Regions from separate parts of the Fulvimonas yonginensis genome, predicted to be linked through region 2. Evidence: predicted binding sites of a transcription regulator. Region 2 holds the regulator's gene; each other region holds the start of a gene.
What was found. Region 2 encodes sigma-54, which starts transcription at its own class of promoters, with help from an activator protein. Its sites were predicted from a motif close to TGGCACGNGCNTTGC; they were not measured.
Positions count from the first base shown of each region.

Region 1: glnA (type I glutamate--ammonia ligase) is a predicted target of sigma-54. The motif match lies at 994-1,008, and genes of this name have one in related genera.
Region 3: WAT24_RS01725 (fimbrial protein) is a predicted target of sigma-54. The motif match lies at 959-973, and genes of this name have one in related genera.

Region 1 covers NZ_JBBBNY010000001.1:37,103-39,365, forward strand. The annotation lists gene glnA (type I glutamate--ammonia ligase) at 1-951, opposite strand, end outside; gene WAT24_RS00170 (CsbD family protein) at 1,115-1,297, opposite strand; gene WAT24_RS00175 (undecaprenyl-diphosphate phosphatase) at 1,458-2,255, shown strand.
Region 2 covers NZ_JBBBNY010000002.1:117,223-119,485, reverse strand. The annotation lists gene lptB (LPS export ABC transporter ATP-binding protein) at 1-335, shown strand, start outside; gene WAT24_RS03590 (RNA polymerase factor sigma-54) at 423-1,862, shown strand; gene hpf (ribosome hibernation-promoting factor, HPF/YfiA family) at 1,979-2,263, shown strand, end outside.
Region 3 covers NZ_JBBBNY010000001.1:382,652-384,914, reverse strand. The annotation lists gene WAT24_RS01730 (hypothetical protein) at 62-664, opposite strand; gene WAT24_RS01725 (fimbrial protein) at 1,104-1,685, shown strand; gene WAT24_RS01720 (fimbrial biogenesis chaperone) at 1,766-2,263, shown strand, end outside.

The sequences.
Region 1 (2,263 bases), on a different contig from region 2:
GGTGGTGGAGTTGGCGAAGGCGTTGATCGCGCGGGCGTGCTTGAAGATGCCGCCGATGTACCACAGCGCGGTCTGCGACAGGCCGCCGTACAGCTCGCCGGCGAACAGGTTGTTGCCGTCCTTGCTGAGCGACTGGTGCACGTGCATGCCCGAGCCGTTGTCGCCGACGATCGGCTTGGGCATGAAGGTCACGGTCTTGCCGTTCTGGTGCGCCACGTTCTTGATGACGTACTTCATCGTCATCAGCTCGTCGGCCTTCTTCACCAGCGTGTTGAAGCGCGTGCCGATCTCGCACTGGCCGGCATTGGCGACCTCGTGGTGGTGCACCTCGACCTTCTGGCCGAGCGATTCGAGCACCTTGCACATGTCGGCGCGCAGGTCGCCCAGCGAGTCGACCGGCGAGACCGGGAAGTAGCCACCCTTGACGCCCGGACGATGGCCGGTGTTGCCCTCGTCGTACTTGAAGCGCGAGCTCCACGCGGCCTCTTCGGACTCGATCTCGTAGAACACGCGGCCCATGTCGTTCTGCCAGCGCACCGAATCGAAGATGAAGAACTCCGGCTCCGGCCCGAAGAAGGCGGTGTCGGCGATGCCGGTCGACTTGAGGTAGGCCTCGGCGCGCTTGGCGATCGAGCGGGGGTCGCGGCCGTAGGCCTGCATGGTCGAGGGCTCCAGCACGTCGCAGTGCAGGATCAGCTGCGTGTGCGAGGAGAACGGATCCAGGTGGGCGGTCTCCGGGTCGGGCATCAGCACCATGTCCGACTCGTTGATGCCTTTCCAGCCGGCGATCGAGGAGCCGTCGAACATCTTGCCGTCCTCGAAGGTCGACTCGTCGATGGCGTGCGCGGGAAAGGTCACGTGGTGATGCTTGCCGAGCATGTCGGCGAAGCGCAGGTCGACGAACTCGACGTTGTGTTCGGCGATCAGGTCGAGCACTTTCTGGGCGGTCATGGCAACCTCGGGTGGGCGATGGCGAAGGGATGCAGCCCTTTAGCAATGCCCATGCCAGGCGCCGGACGGCCTGGTAGCGCCGCGCGCAGGCCCGGCCCGGGTGTTGTGGCACCAATATGGGCTTTCCGATTGCCCATATTGGTGCAAATCAGGCGGGTCGGCGTCACTCCTCCAGATCGTCGTCCAGCTCGTCCTCGACCTCGCCGACGTTGCGCTGCACCTTGCCGGCGTTCTTCTCGAGGTTGCCGGACACTTCGGTCGAGGTGTCGCCGGTCACCTTGCCGGCGACCTCCTTCAGTCCGCCCTTGATCTCGTGCTTGGTACCTTCGATGCGGTCGTCGTTCATGGCTCGCCTCCTGCCGCAACACGCGGCAACGCCTTTATAGGCATCCAGCCATGCGCCGGGCGTGAAGCGCCCGCCGTTGCGCCGAGCGGCCTCTACGGCGCCTTCCCGCCGTTCCCGTAAGCTAGGGCGTTCGCCTGCACCTTTCTTCCTGGGAGCTCTCGTGAGCGATCTGCTTCGCGTCATCCTGCTCGGCATCATCGAAGGCATCACCGAATTCCTGCCCATCTCCAGCACCGGTCACCTGCTGATCGCCGAACGGCTGGGCCTGGGCGCGCGCTCGGACCTCTTCAACGTGGGCATCCAGGCGGGCGCCATCCTGGCGGTCACGCTGATCTACTGGAAGCGGCTGTGGCAGCTGCTCACGCAGTGGCGCGACCCGGCCAACCGCGACTACCTGGCCAAGCTCACGGTGGCCTTCCTGATCACGGCCGCGCTCGGCTTCGTGGCGGTCAAGCTCGGGTTCAAGCTGCCCGAGACGGTCACGCCGATTGCCTGGGCGCTGGTGATCGGCGGACTGTGGATGCTCGGGGCCGAGGCGGTGGCGGCGCGGCGCCCGGAGCGCAGCGAGGTGACCTGGCCGGTGGCGGTGCTCGTCGGCGTCGCGCAGATGCTCGCCGGCATCTTTCCCGGCACCTCGCGCTCGGCCGCGACCATCTTCGCCGCGCTGCTGGCCGGCACCAGCAATCGCGCGGCGGCCACCGAATTCGCCTTCCTGGTCGGCATCCCGACCATGTACGCCGCCACCGGCTACGAACTGCTCAAGGTGCTCAAGGGCGGCGGCGCCGCGCACGAGGACTGGAGCGCGCTGGTCGTGGGCTTCGTGGTCTCGGCCATCGTCGCCTTCGCCGCGGTGAAGTGGCTGCTCGGCTACATCCGCACGCACCGCTTCACGCCGTTCGCGGTGTACCGCATCGCGCTGGGCATCGCCCTGCTGATCTGGCTGCCGGCCGGCGGTTGACGAGCGGG
Region 2 (2,263 bases):
CCACCCAGAAAGGCATCAGCCTTTCCGGCGGCGAGCGCCGGCGCGTCGAGATCGCGCGCGCGCTCGCCGCGCAGCCGCGCTACATGCTGCTGGACGAACCGTTCGCCGGCGTCGACCCGATTTCCGTGGGCGAGATCCAGCGCATCGTGCGCCACCTGAAGGAACGCGGCATCGGCGTGCTGATCACCGATCACAACGTGCGCGAGACGCTGGGCATCTGCGACCGCGCCTACATCCTGAACGACGGCGAGGTGCTTTCGCGCGGCACCCCGGCGCACATCCTCGCCGACGAGAAGGTGCGCGAGGTGTATCTGGGGCGTGAATTCAGGTTGTGACGCAAGGCCCGCGCCGGCCCGCGGCCGCTATGGTCGCGTCACGAGCGCCGGGGTAGGATGACCCCACGTCCTTCCCCCATGGCTGGCATGAAACCTGGGCTCCAGTTCCGCCTCAACCAACAGCTCACCCTGACGCCGCAGCTGCAGCAGGCGATCCGTCTGTTGCAGCTTTCGCAGCTCGAGCTGGAAGCGGAACTGCGGCAGATCGCCGAAAGCAATCCGCTGCTGGAGTTGGAGGAGGAAGCGGCCACGCCGGACGGCGAGGAGGAGAGCTACGCCGCCACCCCCGCGGAAGCGCCCAGCGTCGACCACGACGTCGACGACACGCCCGAGTGGGCCGAGACCGATGCGCCGGCCGAGACGCCGATCGACTTCTCGCTGGGCAGCGCGGGCAGTGCCGGCTCCCGCCCGGACGAGGATTTCGAGCCGCAGAACGCCGCGCCGGAGACGCTGCAGGAACACCTGCTGTGGCAGCTCAACCTGTCGCCGTTCAATTCCCGCGAGCGGCTGATCGCCACCGTCATCATCGACGCGCTCAACCCCGACGGCTACCTGTCCGAGGGGCTCGAGGGCGTACTGGCCGCGCTGCCGGCCGATCTCGACGCCAGCGCGGAGGAGATCGAGGTCGTCCGCCGGCAGTTGCAGCGCTTCGACCCCACCGGCATCGCCAGCCTGGACCTGCGCGATTGCCTGCGGGTACAGCTCGAGCAGTTCGACGCCACGACGCCGCACCGGGACCTGGCGCTGCAGATCGTCGCCGGCGAGCTCGAGCTGCTGGCGCGCAACGACCTGGCCAGGATCGCCCGCAAGCTGCGCGCCAGCGAGGACGACGTCGCCGCGGCCGCGCTGCTGATCCGCGGCCTCGACCCGCGCCCGGGCGCCGCGCTGGACGCCACGCCCGTGGAGTACGTCGCCCCCGACGTCTACGCCTACCGCGACGGGAGCCGCTGGAAGGTCAGCCTCAACCCCGATTGCCAGCCGCGGCTGGGCCTCAACCAGCACTACTGCAGCCTGATAGCGCAGGCGCGTGGCGAGGATGCCAGCTGGATGCGCGGCCAGCTGCAGGAGGCGCGCTGGCTGATCAAGAGCCTGGAGTCGCGCGCCGAGACCCTGCTCAAGGTGGCCGAGGCGATCGTGCGTCGGCAGAGCGCCTTCCTCGACTACGGCCCCGAAGCGATGCACCCGCTGGTCCTGCGCGAGGTGGCCGAGGAAGTCGGCATGCACGAATCGACCATCTCGCGGGTGACCACGCGCAAGTACATCCACACGCCGCGTGGCACCTTCGAGCTCAAGTACTTCTTCTCCAGCGGCGTCGCCACCGAGGATGGCGGCGGCGCCTCGGCCACGGCCATCCAGGCCATGATCCGCAAGCTCATCGAGGCGGAGGACCCACGCAAGCCGCTGTCCGACCAGGCGCTGGCCGAGGAGCTCAACCGCAAGGGCATCCAGGTCGCGCGCCGCACCGTGGCCAAGTACCGCGAGGCACTGCGCATCCCCAGTTCCAGCGAGCGCCAGCGCGCCGGCTGAACAGCGCACTTGCAACCCGCCGGAACGCTCCCATACGAACGAAAGACCGGCATGCCGAAACCCCGCGGCATGCGAACCCGCCGCCCACCGGCGGCTTGTACCAGAGGAGGCGACCCATGCAGTTCCAACTCACCGGCCAGCAGATCGAAGTCACCCCGGCGTTGCGCGCCCATGCCGAGTCCAAGCTCGATCGCCTGACCCGCCTCGACGAAAAGTGCCTTGGCCTGACCATGGTGCTTTCGGTGGACAAGCTGCAGCATTGTGCCGAAGCCACCCTCACCACCTCGGGAGCGGCCCTGCACGCCGCCGCCTGCGAGGCCGACATGTACGCCTCCATCGACGTGGTGTTCGACAAGCTGGTCGCGCAGCTGCGCCGCTACCGCGACAAGCTGACCGACAAG
Region 3 (2,263 bases), on a different contig from region 2:
GAGTCCCGCGCAGGAGTCGGGCCGCGGGTCGTGGCCGTGGATCGTCCGCATGGCCATGGCCTCAGCGCCCGCTGGCGCGACGGCGCGCCAGCCGCCAGACGATCCACGCGGCCAGCGCGAGCACGCCCGGCGCCATGCCGAACAGCAGGCCGGTCTGGAAATCGTCCAGCCCGCCGCGCCACCACGCGACCCCGACCACCATCAGCATGAGCCCGGCGAGCAGCAGCAGCCGCCAGACCAGGGCGCCATCATCCTCGCAGGCGGCGCTGCCGCCGTAGTGGCGGACCAGCAGCCACCAGCGCGCCGCGCCGTAGGCCAGCATGACGACCGGGAACACCCAGATCAGGATGCTGCCGTCCAGCGGCGCCACACCCGCAGCGGCGAGAAAGCCGCCGATCAGGCTGAGCGCACCCAGCAGCGCGGTGGCCGCCCCCAGTGCAAGCAGGTGCACCCGCTGCTCGAACTCGTCGCTGGCACCGATGCGTCGTGCCATCAGGCCGATCACGTACAGCATGGGAAGCACCGGCACGACCGCCAGTACCACTTTCAGCGGCACGCTCCCCACCGTCCGGCTGAGCGGCCAGACCAGCAGCATGGCGGCCATGTAGGCCACCATCGCCAGGCTGAGTCGGCGGCGGTACTGCCGTTCATCGAAACGCGACATGACGGGCTCCCCTCTTCCCCTGCGGGCCACGCCCTGGTGGCGCAGCTGTCAAGCAAACTTGACACAAGCTTAGGGGCGCGCCACCGGGCATGTCAAGCGTGCTTTACATGTCGCCTCTCGGCCTTGCGTCCGGGACCTTGAGTGCGCAAACTGTGATCGTGATCACAATGTGAAGAAGTGACGCACAAGGGCAGACCGGGACCCGGGCGTACACCGTGCGTCAGCACGGCGCATCCGGCCGGATTTCGGCGCCGCGCCTTGTCCATCAACGCACCGCCCGTTTTGTGATGGATTTGGCACAAAGCTTGCCAATTCGGTCACGGCTCAGCCCGGCAGAGGCTGCCGGTATCGCCGCGAACGAACCGGATTCTGCGGCAAGCCCGGCTTCGTACCGGAACCTTTTCGTCATTGGTCAAACGCACTTTCCAGGGGAAACAGCATGTCCAAGCGCCTTCTTTCCGCCGCCCTGATCGCCGGCCTCGCCACTGCGTCCGTGTCGGGCAGCGCTCTGGCCGCCACGGCCAACGCGGTGTCCAACTCCTCGCCGGACGGCACCATCACCATCACCGGCACCATCGTCGGCCAGACCTGCAAGGTCGACGGCAAGAGCTTCGGCACGCCCGACGCGATCACCGTGGCCCTGCCGACCGTGCTGACCTCCAACCTGTCGAGCGCCGGCGCCACCGCCGGCCAGAAGCAGTTCTCGATCAACATCACCGGTTGCGATTCCGCGCTGAGCATGGTGCGCACCTACTTCTCCGGCAGCAACATCGACAGCACCACCGGCAACCTGTCCAACACCGGCACGGCCGGCAACGTGCAGGTGCAGCTGCTGAACAGCGACAACACGGCGATCGACCTGAAGGGCGCCGACGCTGCCGCGCAGAAGTCGCAGGTGGCCAACCTCGACAGCAGCGGCAACGCCACCCTGCAGTACAGCGCGCGTTACATCGCCAACGGCGGCGCCGCCAGCGCGGGTAACGTGAACACCAGCGTCCAGTTCACGATGGTCTACAACTGAGGCGTCCGGCGTCGCTCCGGCGGGACGCGCGCAAGGCGCCCCGCCGGATGCCGCCCGCCGCCCCTGCGAGGTCGTATCCGATGAAGATTCCGGTCCGCACGCTAGGCGCGGCGTGGCTGGGCCTGTGCCTGTCCATGGCGGTCGCGCACGCGAGCGTGCTCATCACGGGCACGCGGGTGGTGTTTCCCGCCCAGGACGGCGAAGTGACCGTCCGCCTCACCAACGACGCCGACCGCCCGGCCCTGGTCGAGTCCTGGGTCGATGCCGGCGACGCGCAGTCGACCCCGGACAGGGCGGACACGCCCTTCCTGGTGACGCCGCCGTTGTTCCGCATGGAGGCGCACCGCGACCAGAGCCTGCGCATCCTGTTCACCCCGGGCCACCAGGCGCTGCCCGCCGACCGCGAGTCGCTGTTCTGGCTGAACGTGCTGGAAGTGCCGCCCAAGCCCAGCACCGCGAACGCGGGCGCCAACTACCTGCAGCTGGCGATCCGCTCGCGGCTGAAGCTGTTCTACCGTCCGGCCGGGCTCACCGCCGATCCCCAAAAGGCGCCCGACACGCTGACGTTCGAACTCGCG